DNA from 3 places in the Heyndrickxia vini genome. Region 2 is predicted to be linked to each of the others. Evidence: riboswitches for the same ligand, from Rfam matches in the RefSeq annotation. Region 2 holds a riboswitch; each other region holds the start of a gene.
The links. A riboswitch is a leader RNA that binds a small molecule or an ion and turns the genes downstream of it on or off. The one in region 2 is predicted to bind thiamine pyrophosphate.

Region 1: linked by a shared signal. The riboswitch ahead of thiT (energy-coupled thiamine transporter ThiT) and the one ahead of I5776_RS19505 (YkoF family thiamine/hydroxymethylpyrimidine-binding protein) in region 2 are both predicted to bind thiamine pyrophosphate.
Region 3: linked by a shared signal. The riboswitch ahead of thiD (bifunctional hydroxymethylpyrimidine kinase/phosphomethylpyrimidine kinase) and the one ahead of I5776_RS19505 (YkoF family thiamine/hydroxymethylpyrimidine-binding protein) in region 2 are both predicted to bind thiamine pyrophosphate.

What each region holds. Positions count from the first base shown of each region.
Region 1 covers NZ_CP065425.1:2,951,667-2,958,091, forward strand. Annotated here, with positions in the region: gene I5776_RS14800 (transglycosylase domain-containing protein) at 1-1,880, opposite strand, end outside; gene I5776_RS14805 (universal stress protein) at 2,072-2,587, shown strand; gene thiT (energy-coupled thiamine transporter ThiT) at 2,620-3,195, opposite strand; TPP riboswitch at 3,333-3,437, opposite strand; gene I5776_RS14815 (ATP-binding protein) at 3,658-4,764, shown strand; gene I5776_RS14820 (LSm family protein) at 4,949-5,200, opposite strand; gene I5776_RS14825 (YjcZ family sporulation protein) at 5,590-5,733, opposite strand; gene I5776_RS14830 (SGNH/GDSL hydrolase family protein) at 5,769-6,419, opposite strand.
Region 2 covers NZ_CP065425.1:3,932,985-3,939,409, reverse strand. Annotated here, with positions in the region: gene I5776_RS19510 (amino acid permease) at 1-1,378, opposite strand, end outside; TPP riboswitch at 1,834-1,944, shown strand; gene I5776_RS19505 (YkoF family thiamine/hydroxymethylpyrimidine-binding protein) at 2,040-2,633, shown strand; gene I5776_RS19500 (ECF transporter S component) at 2,648-3,226, shown strand; gene I5776_RS19495 (ABC transporter ATP-binding protein) at 3,223-4,890, shown strand; gene I5776_RS19490 (energy-coupling factor transporter transmembrane component T family protein) at 4,865-5,629, shown strand; gene I5776_RS19485 (cysteine hydrolase family protein) at 5,759-6,313, shown strand; gene I5776_RS19480 (nicotinate phosphoribosyltransferase) at 6,336-6,425, shown strand, end outside.
Region 3 covers NZ_CP065425.1:2,106,063-2,112,487, reverse strand. Annotated here, with positions in the region: gene I5776_RS10635 (ABC transporter permease subunit) at 64-933, shown strand; gene I5776_RS10630 (ABC transporter permease) at 926-1,849, shown strand; gene I5776_RS10625 (hypothetical protein) at 1,935-2,123, shown strand; RNA gene ssrS (6S RNA) at 2,185-2,380, shown strand; TPP riboswitch at 2,529-2,631, shown strand; TPP riboswitch at 2,692-2,792, shown strand; gene thiD (bifunctional hydroxymethylpyrimidine kinase/phosphomethylpyrimidine kinase) at 2,908-3,714, shown strand; gene thiM (hydroxyethylthiazole kinase) at 3,731-4,540, shown strand; gene thiE (thiamine phosphate synthase) at 4,530-5,138, shown strand; gene I5776_RS10600 (YitT family protein) at 5,365-5,943, shown strand; gene I5776_RS10595 (hypothetical protein) at 5,976-6,140, opposite strand; gene I5776_RS10590 (hypothetical protein) at 6,309-6,425, opposite strand, start outside.

The DNA.
Region 1 (6,425 bases), 980 kb from region 2:
TCAAATTTTTCCGCTTTCGTGTATTTTAACGTGTTTTGCATAATTGATTGAAAAACAGGAACAACGCCTTGGGCACTTAACCCATATAAATAATGCTCTCGATCGGTTTTATCATAGCCAATCCAAACAGCACCGACAAGATTAGGAGTATAACCGACAAACCATTGGTCAGCCGTTCCGTCTATATTATCATATGGAACTTGTGTTGATCCCGTTTTACCTGCCATTTGATAGCCCGAAACTTTTGCACCTTTACCTGTCCCGGTTTCCATTACATTTAAAAGCATCGATGTCATTTTATCAGCTGTTTTCTTATCCGTTACTTTTGTTACTTTTGGTTTTCTTTCAACAATAATTTTTCCTGTCGGGCCAACAATTTTAGTAATGATGTGCCCATCTTCACGTTTGCCTTCGTTGGCAAATGCCGAATACGCCTCAGCCATTTGTAAAGGAGATACTCCTTTTGTTAATCCGCCAAGTGCAATGCTTAAATTTCGATCTTCATCTGTTAATGGAATGCCAAATCTCTTGACAGCGTCCATTCCTTTATCAATACCAATCTCATTTAATAACCAAACAGCCGGAATATTAATCGAGTCTTCCACTGCCTTATACATCGGTACTTCACCTTGATATTGGCCGTTATAATTTGTCGGTGAGTAATTATGACCAAATGTCATCTTTTCATCCTTCAACATTGAATCAGGCTTATAACCTTCTTCTAAAGCCGGTGTATACACTGCTAATGGCTTAAAGGTCGATCCCGGTGACCGTCTTAATTGTGTCGCTCGATTAAAACCACGAAAAACCTTTTCCCCTCTGCCACCGACTAACCCACGAATTCCACCGGTTTTTGGATCTAGCAGGATTGAACCACTTTGTACAATTTGACCGCCTCTCCCTTGAGGAAAATTATAATTATTGTTATATACATTTTCCAACGAAGATTGTATATTTTGATCCATTTCTGTGTAAATACGATAACCACGGGTCATAATTTCATCTTGCGTCAATCCGAATTTATCTGTCGCTTCTGCTAAGACCGCATCAACATAATAAGGATATTTTCCTTTCAATGGATCTTTCTGTTGATCATCAAGTACTAATTGTTCTTTTTTAGCATCGCCGAATTGTTTTTTCGTGATGTAGCCATATTGTTTCATTGCCCCAAGAACGATGTTTCTGCGCTTTATCGTTCGATCCATATGATAATAAGGATCGAGTGCAGATGGCGCATTTACAATTCCCGCAAGTGCGGCTGCCTCACTAAGATTAATATCTTCTACATCTTTACCAAAATACCGTTGGGCAGCTTTTTGAACTCCCCATGCACCATGTCCAAAATAAACTTGATTTAAATACATTTCTAAAATATCGTCTTTAGTATATTTTTTTTCGATTTCTATTGCTAAAAACAGTTCTTCGATTTTACGCTTATATGTTCTTTCATCTGACAACAAGGCATTTTTAGTTAGCTGTTGGGTAATTGTACTTCCCCCAGCTGTTATGCCACCTGCAGTAAAGTTTTTAAAGAGTGCACTAGTTATTCCTTTCACATCAAAACCACCATGTTGGTAAAAACGATGGTCTTCAATAGCAACAATTGCATCTTTTAAATGTTGAGGCATTTTTTTTATCGAAACGCCTTCTGTTCGGTTTGCGGAGATTTTGCTTGCAACATCTCCGTCTTTATCGTAAATAACAGTCGATTGTGCTAAGCCCTTTTTCAAAGACTCAACATTAGCCGTAGCTGCAAAATATCCAAAAAAGGCAAGAAACGCTAATAGGGTTACTGAGCCTACTAGAATAATTATTTGATTCATATGTGCCTTTTTCCAAAATTTCTTTACAGCTTCACGAAATCGCTGTAACCATTCCATACTTTTCCCTGCTTTCAATTAGTAAAAATTAATACACCTATTTCTAACGTAAAGCATATTATTTTAGATTAGAAAAATCAATGAAAATTAATTTACTTTGTAATAATTTTGTAATATAAAGCATTTATTTGAGTGTTAATTGCAATGTATAAAGGGTATATAGTAAGTAATTTAAAGAGGAGCTGATAAATATGTATCATCATATTTTAGTTTGCTTTGATAACTCAGACGGTAGTAGAAAAGCATTAGAAATTGCGGCAAATTTATATTTATTAAATCCAAACTGTCAATTAAGTGTTGTTCAAGTAATAAACGGAACTTCCCATTCCATCGATACGCCACTGCCGGAAGATAGCTTGGGTAAGTCTGGATATACTGCTATCCCACGTTCAGATGGTGGTGTCTATGCCACACACCTTCCCCCTGAACATTCGATTCAAGAAAATACAAAACACTTTATACAAGATGATGAACCCGATCTTCATGCGGAAGTTGATGAGATTTTACAACCTAAAGGGATATCCTTTCATTTTGATACGCTTTATGGAAAGACTTCCGAGAATATATGCGAATACTCGGAGTCAAATCAAATAGATTTAATTGTCGTTGGTCAGAGTGAAGAAGGGATTTTCAAGCGGATTTTTCTTGGAAGTACTGAGGAAAATATTATTAAAAATACTACCAGAGACGTTCTAGTTGTGAAATAAAAGGTACCTAACTACTAGGTACCCCCTTTTCTTTATTTTTTTATTTGGACAAGCCTTGGGGCAATAAACAAAATCATAATGACAAGTACCGAGCTTAAGACAAAATTGATCGACATATACGTTCCGTTATAAATCAATGAATATAATGCAACCGGTTGCCCTTTAGGTGCATACGATCCGAAAAAGACAATTCCTGTGTAGAAATGGGCAAGGAAACGTAATAAACTACCGAGAAAAACACCAAAAACAGTGTATGTAATCCATCTTCCAGTATTTCCGTTTTCAATAGATGTTTTGATTTTCTTTGCAAAAACACCTGCGAAACCAATCACTGTAAAGGCGACAAAATAGTCGACAATTCCTTGAACTGGATGATAAAACACAGAAAATCCTGTTACGACCTGCAGAACACCTAATATAAATCCAGTTAGCAGCCCGCCTTTTAAGCCCCAGCGATAGGCCATTAAAAAGATCGGTATCATAGCTAATGAAACCGAACCACCTTCAGGCCAAATAGCTTTACAAATAAGTGCTGAAACAAGATCAAGCAAGTAAGCAAGAGCTCCTAGAACAGCTACTTCTACTAAAAACAAAGTTTTTTTATTCATGTTATATTCCCTTCCTTTCTTTTCGTCTGAAGAGTGACTATGCAAAAGCGTGGAGGGAATGTAAAAACAACCGTATTGCGTTTTTTACACAAAAAAAGCAATACAGGACGGTTTAAGGAAATCGCTGCATTGCTTTCTATTCCATCAAACCACAGTCCCTGCGCTAGCATTATCTAACAGGTTCATAGGGTCAGAACTCATACGTTCACTCTCAGCCGATTTAGGCTCCCCTTGTGGGAAAATATTTATTTAATAATACTAATTAACTATACTATTTTTTAAAAGCATTGACAACAAATATATCCATATTCTTAACGATAATATATATGTTCGTTTATTATTATTTTATGAGATTATAAGGACATTTATATAACTTTAACTTGGTATTGTTTAAATATTTTGATATATTTTAAATAAAGAAATTTTTGCTAATTACTATTCTGAAGAAAGTGAGGTGAGAAAGTGATACCGCTTAGACAAGATATCGTTGCATTTTTTGATAGAAATATTGATAAAATTGTTGTGATTTGGAATGAACAATTGTTAAACTCCAAGTCAAATCCTTTAAATTCCAAGTTTTTCAATAAAGATATATGCCATGATTTTTTTATTCAATCATTGTCAATATCAAAGGAGAATTTGGAACACTTTTTAAAATCCCTTGCATCTAATTTTGCTAAAGAAAAACTTGATCAAAATGTCGATTTAGGTGAGCTTACTTATAATTTAAGTATAGGTAAATCCATTATTACTAAATTTTTATATAATGATTATTTAAATTTGAACGATGTACACGCCTACATTGATAAGATTAATTATGCTTTTGATAAATTATTATTTTATGTTGTTACATATTATTCCAATGTTAAAGATCAAATCATTGATAAGAAAAATGAATACATAAACACGACACATCATGAACGTCTAACACTTCTAGGGCAAATGACATCCAGCTTTGTTCATGAATTTCGTAATCCGTTAACTTCCATTCACGGATTTGTGCAATTATTACGTTCCGAAAATCCACAATTACCTTATTTGGATATTATTTCTAATGAACTTGAGCAATTAAAATTTAGTATCTCACAATTTCTTATGCTATCAAAAAAAGAAATTGTGTCGAGTGAAATGACCTCTTTTTCATTAAATGATTTAATTGAAGAAGTCTTATCCTTTTTGTATCCTCGTATTTTAGAAGTAAATGTTGATATCCAAAAACATTATTTACATGAAATTAGTATACAAGGCTTTAAAGATGAAATAAGACAGGTACTTATTAATATTATTTTTAATGCAGTTGATGTACTTAAAAGAGTGGAGAATCCGATTATCCAAATTGAATTAGATATAACAGAAACCTCTGTCATTATTGATATCAGCAATAATGGACCAAAGATACCCGAAGCAATGGTCGATACGATTTTTGAGCCCTTTGTTACAACAAAAAAAAGTGGAACAGGACTCGGTTTGTATGTTTCCAAAAATACAATTGAAAAACACGGTGGAACTTTAACTTGTCAATCTAACGATGATTGGACTATTTTTACAATTATTTTCCCATTATTATAAAAAATATTGAATAAAGCGCATCCACCTTGTTCATCGACGTAAAAACTAGAAGGACTTTGACTGAGATAAAGAAAACACTGGCGATGTAAGGCGAATCGATGTTGACTTATCGTAGGGAAAGTCTTGAAGTTTAAGTCAAAAGACTCCCTTTTAATAAAGGGAGTCTTTTTCAAGTGGCAACGTCCTACCAGAAAAACCAAGGAAGAATCGCTAATCCAGCTATGGCACCAAGTGCGACACCCCAGCCAAATCCACCCCATCCCCAGCCCCAGCCGTACGCGTATCCTCCAAAATTCCTTCGTGGCAGCGGGTCTAGGTAAACCATCCGATTATCTACACGACGAATGATTCCTCGATGTACTCTCCCATCATGTGTTCTTATCTCAACAGGTTTCCCAATATTTCTTTGACAAGTATGATAATGTGAAGCAGACATGTATAATCACCTCCAAGTATCCTTCCACACCATTTTATGGTTAAGTCTCTTAATTGGAGTGGGACAATGGAGCAGGGTAAACGTTTGATTATACCACGAAAAGCGGAAGCGACTTGCTCATCGACGTAAAAGACTTACGGGACTTTGACTGAGATAAAGGAAACACGTTGAGCCTGAAAGGCGAATCGATGTTGACTTATCGTAAGGAAAAGTCCTGAAGTTTTCTAGTCGATAGGCGCTGAAGCTAGACATCTAGAAAAGCGGAAGCGACTTGCTCACCCCCGACATTCAAATGTTTTAAATCTAAAGAAGTCCAATTGTACAAAAGATTACTTTTTCTTAAAATAAGAAAAGTCCAGTCTTAAAAGACCAGACTTCCTTACTTTACCTTAATATACATATGCTGCTCCTACAATGATAAGTAGGATGAACAATACGACGATTAATGCAAATCCTCGGCCAGCACCCCAGCCGCCACCATAGCCGTATCCTCCTGCCGGATAACCACAACCGCAACCGCCACCATACCACATAAGCTTATCACCTCCTTTTAATGATAATTTACCAATTAATTATTAGTTACCTGTTCTCCTCTAATAGGTTCATAGCCCAATTCATGTAGTCGATTTGCAATTTCAATATGACCTAATTGATTTGGATATAGATTGTCACTTGTAAACCAATTGTCCAATTGATCTTGAAAATGATCATGGAGATTCACCATTTTTAAACATTGACGATTCGCTCTACATTCGATATAGCGATTTATGCGCTTTACCCATTTATCTGCTAAAAGATTATCAGGATATGGATTGTGTATACCAAGAGTAATAAGCATATAGTTATCGTCTTGCTCCTCTTTCAAATCGCGTATACCAAGAATGATGTCATCAATTGTACTTCTACATATCCTTGATTTATGAATAAACTCCTCTTCATTGCCCGTTTCATCGTAATTTTTCTTCGCGGTTTGTAAATCTTGATGTCCCACAGATAAAACAATCATGTCACTTTGTTTAACGCTTCTCATGATATTTGGATCATCTAATGATTGAAGAATATCATTGGCATGATTATTTGCATCAGCAATATTTGTTACAAGTACCCTTTCGCCTAAATTCTGTTCAGCTAGACGTGCATGTCGATGTACAAAACTTGGAGATAAAAATGGTGCACCATTCCCTGTACAAAGTCCGTCACCAATCGCGAGATATCTCATGTCACC
Region 2 (6,425 bases):
ATTTATATCCTAGCCACATGATGATAAATAATGGGATACCGAGATAAGCGGCGATCAGGTCCATCCAATTTATTTTATCTCCGAGAAAGGCTTGATAGTCTTGAGCTAATATGACAACTAATCCAACGACAAATGCGAGAATCGGGCCAAACGGATAAAGTTTTGCTCGGTAAGGAAGCTTTTCAAGTGAATGTCCTTGAGCGATATAAGCCTTCCTAAATCGATAATGACTGGCAGCAATACCGAGCCAAAAGATAAATCCCGTTATTCCTGCTGCATTTAACAGCCACATATAAATCGCCCCATCGCCGAAAGCGGATGCCAAAAATGCGAGCATCCCCACCAAAGTTGTTGCAATAAGTGCGGCGACTGGAACTCCACGCTTATTTAACTTTCCAAAAAACTTAGGAGCTTGTCCTTCTTTTGCCATAGCAAATAAAATTCTTGTAGATGCATAAAGACTTGAGTTTCCGGCAGACAATACTGCCGTTAAGATGACTGCATTCATTAACGATGCGGCGAATGCGAGCCCAGCCTTTTTGAACACTAACGTAAATGGACTGACCATGATGTCTTCACTTTGTAGGCTTTCAGTTGTATAAGGAATAATTAAGCCTATAACTAGAATTGCAAGTACATAAAATAAAAGAATTCTCCAAAATACACTTTTGATGGCTTTTGGTACATTTTCTCTCGGATTTTCACTTTCGCCTGCAGCTACACCGACAATTTCTGTTCCTTGAAAAGAAAATCCTGCGGTAAGAAACACTCCGATAACTGCAAGTAAACCACCATGAAAGGGTGCGTCACCAATTGTGAAGTTTTTAAAGCCAATGGCGTCACCTTTCATTATACCTAATATCATTAAAATACCTACAATAATGAAAATAATGATGGTAGCTACTTTAATGAAAGAGAACCAATATTCGCCTTCTCCGTATCCTTTAACAGAAAGAATATTCAATCCGAAAATAATCAGGATAAAAAGGCCACTCCATAACCAAGATGGGCTATCTGGGAACCAAAATTTCATGACTAATGTTGATGCGGAAAGTTCCGCCGCAAGTGTGATTGCCCAGCTGTACCAATAGTTCCACCCTAATGCAAATCCAAGTGCGGGATCGATAAAGCGGGTAGCATAGGTGCTAAATGCCCCACTTGTTGGCATGAAAGAAGCAAGTTCACCAAGGCTCGTCATAATAAAATACACCATGACACCAATTATCAAATAGGCAAGCAATGCGCCGCCAGGTCCTGCTTGATAAATAGCAGATCCACTTCCAAGAAATAGCCCGGTTCCAATTGAACCACCTAATGAAATCATCGTTAAATGCCGTGCTTTTAAACTCCGTTGTAAGCCACCATTTTGATTTTCCATCTATATAAACCCTCCGTATTCCATTCATACCCTTAAATTAACCATATTTAAACAAATGGCTTTGTTAAAGTTCAATGTTAATTATGGCGCCTTGTTGATTGGAGCGGAAGGTGCGAGACTCCTGCGGGAAAAACGGTATACGGGAGACCCCGCAGCGCGATAAGCGTCGAGGAGGCTCCCGAACCGCCCGCGGAAAGCGAGCACCTGCAGCGGAAATCAACATCGAATAAAACCAATGGATATTTATAAATAAAAAGTTATATTAATAACTATATAAAGATATCATAAACCGAAAAGATTGAAAATAGAAAGCTGTATATTTTACCATGTGGATGAATTAAATTGCATGTACAATATTTTTTTAGAATAGTTATTGAATAAATGATTACAAAGTATCTTTACATACGATTATCTCTCATGTATGATTAGGGCGAATAATAAAACTGCATATGACCTATCTACACTAGGGGTGCTGAAAAAGCTGAGATGTGAACGTGGAAGTGCGTTCCGATCCCTTATTACCCGATCTAGATAATACTAGCGTGGGGAAGTGTAGTAGTATTGGTGTAAGATCATTCATTGATTTGCATCTTTTCGTATACTACTGCATCTTCCTAGAGATGCAGTTTTTTTATTCTCCAAAAAAGAGAGGAGAATGGTTATGACAGAAGTATGTGGAACAAGTAGAATTGTAGGTTTTCGTTTTTCCCTTTATCCGATGGCGGATAATTTTGTAGATATAATTTTATCTACGCTTCAACAAGTTGACACCTCTAAAGTATGGGTAAAAACAGATGATATTAGTACAGTGATTCGCGGAAAAATGGATCATGTTTTTGACGTAGCAAAAACGATCTATTTAATTGCGGCAAATACTAAAAAACATGTTGTATTGAATGGAACATTTTCAATAGGATGCCCGGGAGATTCAGATGGAGATGTGTATATGTCTGAGGACGATGTTCGGATGAATGAAGACAGAGTAAAAAATATTCATATTGAAGCACCTACACAGTTTGCGTTATATCCAATGAATAATGAAAACTATATGCAAATCATTGCAGATGTTGTGGAAATTGCCAAACAACAAAACACATTTACTGCTGGAATTCACTATGCCAGCAGATTGGACGGGGATGCGCACGATGTGTTTACAACACTTGAGCGGGCCTTTCATTACTCACAGGAAAAAGTTAAGCATGTAACAATGACAGTGAATATTTCGGCGAATAGTCCTTCGACTAAGAAGAAATAGGGGAGGGAAAAATGATGTCTAAATGGAGTCTGCGTGAAATTGTTGTGATGTCAGTGTTAGGGATTGTCTTTGCCATCGTATATTTATTATTTACCCAAGTAGGGAATATTTTTTTTGGGTTAGTTGGACCGATCGGGTATGAACCGATATTTGGGATATGGTTCATCGTTTCTATCATTGTTGCCAATATTATTCGCAAGCCGGGTGCAGCTATTTTGTCGGAAACGATTGCAGCATTTGTGGAAATCTTAATAGGAAATGCGGTTGGTCCAAGACTATTAATCTCTGGAATGATCCAAGGTTTAGGTGCTGAGGTAGTGTTTGCCGCAACTGGCTGGAAGCGTTATTCAACATGGGTGTTAATGCTTGCTGGAGTTGGCTCGGCTCTATTTAGTTTTGCATGGGGATATTTTATCTCGGGATTCGCAACGCTATCCACATCATATGTTTTATCCATGCTGGCGATACGAATGGTTTCTGGTGCGCTCCTTGCAGGATTATTAGGTAAATATATAAGTGAAGGATTGGCACAAACAGGAGTGCTTAATGGAATGCCATTAGGCAAAGAGATAAAAAAGAGAAAAGTGGCATGATTGAAATGGAGATACGGGAACCCTTATTAGAAGTTAGGAATCTTTCAGTATCTTATGAGGAGCAATCGATTATAAACAATATCTCCTTTTCCATAAATAAAGGTGAAAAACTTCTATTATTAGGACCAAGTGGCTCCGGGAAAAGTTCGTTAGCACTTTGTTTAAACGGGCTGATTCCAAATTCAATTGAAGGGGACAGAACGGGAAGTATTAAATATGTAGGGAAAGAGATTCAATCTTATGAACCGGGGCAATTAAGCAGCCGAATTGGCGTAGTATTTCAAGATCCGGATTCCCAATTTTGTATGCTCACTGTAGAGGATGAAATCGCATTTGGCTTAGAAAATATAAAAATACCTAAAGAAGAAATGAAACAAAAAATAGAATGGTCGCTTTCATTAGTTGGTTTAGAAGAGTATAAAAAAGCTTATATTTCTACTTTATCAGGCGGAATGAAGCAAAAGCTGGCACTTGCATGTGTGATGGCGATGGAACCGGAATTGATGATTCTTGATGAACCCACTGCCTTGCTAGATCCAATGGCGACAAAAGAATTTGTCGTAACGATTGATAGACTGCAAAGAGAATTAGATTTTTCCCTTATCGTTATTGAGCATAAACTTGATTATTGGGTTCCTTTTATTGACCGTACCCTTGTTTTTACACAATCGGGGCAACTGTTGTATGATGGTTCATTGAAAAAAGGATTGGTTCTTCATTTTGATGATATGAAAGACTTTGGCATATGTCTTCCGAAGGTGACAGTATTCGGTCAACAGGTGAAAGAAAACTTTTATCCCATAACAGTGGATGAATTAATGGAAGAGTTAGATGAGATAAATGGTTTTTTTCCATTACAGGCAATGAATGATATCTCATCATCGCCGTTAATCCGAATGGAAAACGTATCTTTTTCCCGGGGAGAGAAGAAAATTTCAAACCATATTCATTTATCATTAAATAAGGGTGAGTGGACAGCGATAGTAGGACCAAATGGTGCAGGTAAATCTACATTAACCTTGTTGTTGGCGGGACTTCTTAAGGAAAAACAAGGAGAGATTTACTATAAGAACAAAGCGTTTAAGGATTTAGATGAAAAGGTAAAGCTAAATTCAATAGGTTACGTTTTTCAAAACCCAGAGCATCAATTTATTGCGGATACAGTTTTCGAAGAAATCGCATTTGGACCAAGAATGAAAAATATAGAAGAAATAGACTTAATCGTTTCTAATATTCTTTCAGATTTTCGTTTACTTGGGTTAAAGGATCATAATCCCTTCACATTAAGTCAAGGGCAAAAGCGGAGATTAAGTGTTGCAACGATGCTAGTTGATGAAAGAGAATTCCTTATTTTAGATGAGCCTACCTTTGGACAGGATGAAAAAGCGACGAATGAGATGATGAAAATGATTCAGTCTCGAGTTAATTTGGGAATGTCGGCGTTAATGGTGACGCACGATATGGAATTAGTGGCGAAATTTGCTCATCAAGTTATCGTTCTTGTCGAAGGTAAAGTAATGTTTCAGGGAACACCGCATGAACTATTTATAGAAAATAGTGAGATTGTGCAGAGAGCAAACCTTGACATTCCATTACTCTATTCAATTTGGCATACATATGGAAGAAGAGGTGAACCTATTGCGGCTTCAGTTATTAAATCCTAGTATAAAAGCAATTGCCGTTTTGGTTTCTGTTGTGCTTTTAGCTTTTGTATTTGACCCGTTAACTCCATTGCTTTACTTGTTTTTTACGGTTTTAATCACATTCATTTTTGGTGAAGTAGGAATTAAAAAATGGTGTATACGATTTATTCCTTTTTTTATCATTGCCTTTGGTTATGTGTGGACAACAACGGTTTTTTCTCATCCACCAAGTAATACTAGTTTTGTAACTTATGTCAATGTCGGTCCTATTGAAATTACCGATTACGGACTTAGAACAGGATTATCACTTGGTTTAAGGGTCCTTTGTTTCGCTGCGTTATCTTTACTGTTTATTTTAACAACAGACACTACTAAATTTATGTTAAGTCTGATTCAACAGTGTAAACTTCCACCTAAGCTTGCCTACGGAATTTTGGCAGGCTACCGATTTTTACCTTTATTAAAGGAGGAGTTTACGATCATTAGAAATGCGCATCGAATTCGAGGTGTTCATAGGGAGAAAGGGATAAAAGGGAGAATCCAGCTTTTAAAAAAATACACCATACCTCTTTTAGCAAGTGCGATTCGCAAGGCTGAGAGAACAGCCATTGCAATGGAATCTAAGGGATTTACGGGAAGCAGGGATCGTACATTCTATCACGAGTTGAAAATAAACGGAAAAGACGTGTTATTTTTCTTTGTCATGGTAGGTCTATTCATCATTTCTAAATACGTTTCTGAAGCATTATTTTTCCTGTAAACTAAAAAAAACATCCATTAATTACTGTGTAAAAATGATCACAATAATTAAATGGGTGTTTTTATTTTCACTTATTTTAAGAATTTATAGTACAATAGTGTCGAGATTGCCAAGAGGGGGAGTTTTGTGATGACTAAAAAAGCATTAATTAATATCGACTATACATATGATTTTATTGCAGATGCTGGTAAGTTAACATGTGGGAAACCTGGTCAGGAAATTGAAAATACGATTATACAGCTAACTAGCGATTTTATTCTATCGGGTGATTATGTTGTTTTTGCGATCGATTGTCATCAAGAAGAAGACACACTCCATCCAGAGGCAAAATTATTTCCACCGCATAATATAGTAGGAACGCCAGGACGTCAATTATTCGGAGCTTTGCAGAGTTTGTATGAACAACATAAAAATGACGAAAATGTACATTATATGGATAAAACACGTTATAGCGCGTTTGCAGGAACGGATTTGGATATAAAGTTAAGAGAGCGTGGAATTGAAGAAATACATCTTTGTGGAGTTTGTACGGATATATGTGTATTGCATACAGCTGTAGATGCTTATAATAAAGGATACAAAATAGTTGTTCATGGGAACGCTGTAGCGAGCTTTAATGAAACAGGCCATCAATGGGCATTAGAACATTTTAAAAATACATTGGGTGCGAAGGTACTCTTTTAGGGTAAATAAGGAGTGGGGTTAAATGGTAAAGCAATATAAGGACGATGGGTTTGCACTTCATACCGATCTTTATCAAATCAATATGGCAAAAACATATTGGGATGACGGAATT
Region 3 (6,425 bases), 1.8 Mb from region 2:
AATTCAACCTATTTTGGTAAAATATAATCTATATTGACTAATAATGAGGTGAAGGTGAGATGTTTGATAAAAAGATTAATGCAATTTATTTTAATAGTTGTAATCATCTTTATAGTCACTAGTATTCCATCTATGTTTGGAATTAGTAACAAACACGGAGAAGCAATTTTAGAATTTCATCCCGAAGATATGTTTATGAATATTCCAACATTCTTCACATCACTTCAAGTTGGAACTTTTGGTACATATAGTATAAATGGTGTCGCACACTCTGTGTTGAACGATATTCAATCATTTTCAAAAAACTCGGCAATTCTTTTGTTTTCAAGCATCTTAGTCGCTTTATTATTTTCTCTTATCTTCGGTGTTTTTCTAAGTTACTTAAAGATGACAAAACTGTTTCGTTGGTTCATAAATATATTTTCCATTATTCCCGACTTTATCATTATTATTTTTTCCATTGCCGTAGCGGTTGAATTTTACAAATGGACGAATATTCGTGTCATTACGTTATCACCATTTTCTGAATCAGTTAATTTGTGGTTTCCAATTTCCATCCTTTCATTAATGCCAACATTTTATTTATTTAAAATGATTTCTTCAAGATATATAGAATTGTCTGGTATGGAATACATAAGAACTGCCGTCGGCAAAGGGCTGGATAGACACTATATTAACGGTCGACATATATTGAAAAACTTAATTCCTTATATATTTGCTGATTTAAAAAAAGCTCTTTCATTTACAATAGGAAATTTATTTATTATCGAATATTTATTTAATATTAAAGGATTAACCATTTTTATATTTGCTGATTATCAGTTTCAGAAAGTCTTTTTATCATTGTTAATCTTATTAGCAATTGCAACACTTTGTTATTTGTTTATAAAATTACTTTTCTATATGATTGAGCGGGTGTTTATCAATGCATAAAAAAAGAACATGGAATCCGTATTTAATCATCAGTACCATTATGGTGTTATTTTTATGCGGGATTTCAATATTTGGTCCATTGCTTGCCCCTCATAAATTAACAGACAGTATTACGATCTATCAATACGGAGAAAAAAATATGGCATTTCCACCCCTAGCTCCGTTTACATACAAGGAATATCCGTTAGGAACAGATAAATGGGGATATGATTTACTTACATTATTAATTTATGGTGCGAAATATACTGTTTTTATTGCGATATCAATTGCTTTATTAAAAATCATTTTAGGGTTGGGAATTGGATTATTTACAGGGATTATGAAAAAGAGGTTGCATTTTTGGGAGTCATTTGAAAATTCCTTATCGTATCTCCCATCATTTTTAATCATATATTTTATTTTATGGCCGATTTCTTTTAATCCAAATATTAGACCTCTATCATTAATCGTCGTTTTTATCATCGTATCGACGATAATCGGAATTCCGAGTGTGGCAGCATCGATTCGTGAAAAAACGGTTCAAGTATATCGCTCACCTTTTATCGAATCCGCGATCACAACAGGAACGTCAAAGTGGGGAATCATTAATAATCATATCATTCCGCATTTAAAAGAGGATATTGTCATATTATTTGTTCTTGAAATTGTTACAGCGATCACTGTGATGGGACAATTAGCATTATTCAATATTTTTATAGGGGGAACGAAGCTAGAAACCTCACCAACTTTATATCATTCAATTACGAAAGAATGGGCGGGTTTAGTAGGACAGGCAAGGGATAATTTGTGGGGAAACCATTTCGTTCTTTTCATTCCATTAGTATGCTTACTGTTTGCGATTGTATCATTTCAACTTTTAGCCGTTGGATTGAAAAAACATTATAACCGAAGATATAAAACAAGTCAGTGGATTTAGACAACCACCCTCAATAATTTCAAAATATTATTGCACATGCATTCATAAAAATGACATGATAGCATAAAAATTAGGGGGATTTTACATGACACAAGAAAATGAACAATTAAAATATGAAATTCAAGAACTGCGAAATCAAGTAAATCAGTTATCTGCACAGGTAGAAATATTAAAAGATCAAAAAAGTCGTCCGGCATTGTCAACAGGTCTTGTCGGACAAATTGGGGGGATCTTATTAGGTGCGATTGTTTTAATAGGTATTTTTTGGAGGTAGTTTTATTATTCCAGGAAATCATTTCACTTGAAAAAATAATTATAATAAAGTAATATAACAATACAAGCTGCATTGTACGTATTGATAATAAAGTTTTAACCTTTAAGCTGTAACAGGGAGTTTTATATTGAAACTGGAATGACAAGCTTTCGCCTATATGGCATGGAAGACAAGCAAGAACGTTTCTGCAAACACCCACTTTGAGGAGTGGTGGTTTAAAACTTTCTTACTACTCATACGGCAAAGGCGGCCCTTAATTGACAACTCATAAATCAGTTTCCAGTCGGGAGCTGATTTTTTTGTGCAAAGAATAGTGTTTAGAATATTACTAATAACCAAATGTTAAATATGCAAAAATACTCTTTCTTTTCATCTAATTTATGCTAACATATACTTAAATGAATAGTTTTTCACTAGGGGAGTCTAAATAAGACTGAGACAGAGATGTTCTGGACCCTTTGAACTTGATCCAGTTTATGCTGGCGTAAGGAAGTGGGAGTATGAGAAATAATTCAATTCTGCCCATCTAAAAACTTACGATGGGCTTTTTTGTGTACAATTTCATAATTTTTTCTGCTAGGGGAGCCATAGGCTGAGAGATATCATTGATTGAAACCCTTTGTACCTGATCCGGATTATGCCGGCGTAGGGAAGCGGTCTAAATAGCTATTCTGTATATTCTAGTTACAGTTCAGTTATTGCCGCTTTCTATTGTGGAAAGCGGCTTTTTTGTAGGAAAAAGAAGAGCTTCCTAACAAAAATCAAACGTTTGGAGGAATCGTTCATGAAAACAGCACTTACAATCGCAGGATCTGATTCAGGAGGTGGAGCTGGGATACAAGCAGATATTAAAACATTTTCTTCCTTAGGTGTGTTTGGAATGTCGGTTATTACCGCAGTTACTGCCCAAAACACAACGGAAGTAAAATCTGTGCAAATGATTGATTCACAAATGATCCGTGATCAAATATCTGCTATTTTCAATGACATTCCGGTTGATGCAGTTAAAATTGGAATGCTCGGAACGGAAGAGAATGTTACCGTAGTTGCAAAGGAATTAATTACGTATCATCCGCAGCATATCATCCTTGATCCAGTAATGATATCGAAAGGTGGTCACCATTTATTGCAGCAAAATGCGATTGAAGCGTTAAAAGAAAAATTGCTGCCAATTGTCACACTAATTACACCTAATATACCTGAAGCTGAATGTTTAACAGATAGTAGAATTTGTACGATTGAAGACATGTATCACGCTTGCCTCAAATTAAAGGAACTTGGTGCTAAAAATGTTTTATTAAAAGGTGGCCATTTAGAAGGAGATCCTAATGATTTATTTTTTGACGGAAATCAATTTACATGGCTATACGGGAAAAGAATTCATACGAAAAATGTTCATGGAACAGGGTGTACGTTATCTTCAGCGATCGCGGCTTTTATAGCTCAGGAAGAAACGCTATTGAGCGCAGTTAAAAAGGCAAAAGATTATATTACGGTAGCTATTGAACATAGCCTTGAAATAGGTAATGGACATGGTCCAACAAACCATTTCTTCCAATTATATGAGCGTGCTGGACTAGTAGACAAATAATAGTGGAGGTTTTCCAATGGAAATTTCAAAAATGACACGGTTATTGACATTAGTTAAAGAAAAAAAACCACTTATTCACCATATGACAAATGTCGTAACTATAAATGATTGTGCTAATGTCACACTAGCAATCGGAGCTTCACCAGTAATGGCGACCGAAATGAAAGAGGTAGAAGAGATGATTCATCTAGCTGATGCCTTAATTATCAACTTAGGAACGATTCATGATCTTGTTTTCGAATCCATGCTGCATGCGGGAATCGCTGCTAATAAAAAAGGAATTCCAGTTGTATTGGATCCTGTCGGTGTTGGCGCAACAACTTATCGAACAGAACGATCTATGGAACTATTAGAAAAAGTAAAGATGGCAATCATCCGTGGGAATAGCAGTGAAATACATACATTAATTGGTGGTACAGGTGGAACAAAAGGAGTCGACGCGGGTGAAGGATCTGTACCATCGATTGAAATAGCTCAGCAAGCTGCCAATGCATTCCAATGTGTTGTTGGCATAAGCGGCAAAGTAGACGTCGTATCCAACGGAAGTAAGAACTATTTCCTATCAAATGGAGATGAAAAGTTAACAAGAATAACTGGAACGGGATGTATGTCTACTTCACTCATAGGAAGTATATCTGCCGTCGCATCTGATCATTTAGAAGCTGCCATAACCGGAATGTCAATTATGTCTCTTTCGGGAGAGCGTGCAACACAACACTTGGAAATAAACGAGGGAATTGGAACATATAAATTAAAGCTGATGGATGAAATCTTTCGAATGAACGAGGAAATTCTTGCTAAAGAGGTGCAAATACGTGAATGTTAATTACAATCTTTATTTAGTTACCGATGAACGAACTCCAATAGGCGAACTTTTATCAATTGTTGAAGAAGCTGTACAAGGTGGAGTGACGATCGTTCAACTTCGTGAAAAGGACACCGATGGACTCGCATTTTATAAAAAAGCAATACATCTAAAAGCGTTGTTAAAAAGCTATCAAGTGCCTTTAATCATAAATGATCGTGTTGATATTGCGTTAGCGGTAGGGGCTGATGGCATCCATGTTGGTCAAAACGATATGCCGCTTTCTGCCTTAAAGCGAATAGTTCCCCGGTCAATGATTATTGGCGTTTCTGCGCAAACGGTCGAACAAGCACAATTAGCGGAAAAAAATGGAGCTGATTATATTGGAATAGGGTCTGCCTTTTCTACAAAAACAAAACAGGATGCAATTGTGTTACCTAAAAAAACGTTAAAAGCTGTTAGAGATTCCGTAAACATACCAGCTGTAGCAATTGGTGGAATAACTTTAGAAAATGTTCAGCAACTAAAAGAAATAAATTTTTCTGGAATTGCGGTAGTTTCCGCAATTATGAAAGCAAAAAATCCGAAGGAAGCAGCAAAAAAATTTATAAATAGATAATATTAAATTGTATCGTGCAAAAAAAGAGAATTTAAAAATGAGCAAGTGAAGCTATTTACCAATAGGAATGGGAATTGTAAGAACACGAGAAGAAATTACTGAGAACTGAAAAAGTAGGTGCTGTTAATTACATAGTAAGTCAATATTCGAAATATAAATAAAGGTTTATTTTCCTTGTCCCATCATATATATGAAGTAGGTCATTCGGACAAGGGTGGGAAAAGTAATGAAAAGAATCATCATTATTACTGTTGCTTGTATATTTATTGCTATTGGTATCAATGTATTTATTTTGCCATTACATTTAATAAATGGCGGGATATTCGGTGTCAGTTTACTATTAAAATACCTTTGGGGATTTAAATTAGGTCATCTGATTATCCTTTTAAATACACCGATATATTTATTGGCTCTTACATTTGATAAATCATATTTTATTAATGGCTTGATAGGCATGTGTATTTCATCAATTATGATTGATTTATTTTTCCCACTCGCAGGAATAATCCAGTTACCAATCCTTCTAAGTGCGATTTTGGGCGGTCTATGTATAGGGATTGGAGTAGGAATTATGTTACGACATCATACAAGTCCCGGTGGTGTCGACCTATTAGCTTTATTAATATCAAAATGGTCGTCAATTAATCCTGGTATTATAATATTCATCATTGATGCATTGATTATATTCATCGGTATGTATGTATTAAAAGATGGGAAGCTTATTTTTTCATTTATTACAATTTCTTGTGTAGGGCTCGTTGTAAGCATACTCAACTCGTTTAAAAAAGTAGAATTTTATGTTTAAAAGTAAAGCGGCCAGGGGATAAAACCCCTAGCCTATTTTAGTTCTCTTCCTGTTGCTCCAATTGCTTTATCGGTATTCGATTGATTATTATATTCTGGATCTGGATTTAATTGTTTTTGATCCGTATCCTTTCCAAGATAACTTGACTTATGTTTTTCTTGGAGCTTATGGAATTTTTCAAAGTTTTGGTTAACCAAAGTTTGACCCTCCTTTTGCTTTATTTTCTTTTGATAGCTAAAAAATATGTATGATAAATCAATAGAAAAAAAGTGGGAAACCCCACTTTTTTCGAAAAATGATAAATATATTGATAAGTCCTTATAAATAAGCTTGGGCATCCTCCCATACTTTATGAGGAAAATAGATTATACATTCAGTTTTCCTAGTAAAGCCATAATTGCTTTAACAATTAGTACGATAGCAAAGAGAATAACGGCACCTGCTCCAATGAATTCAACTACTGTAGCTAATGTCCCCGTAAC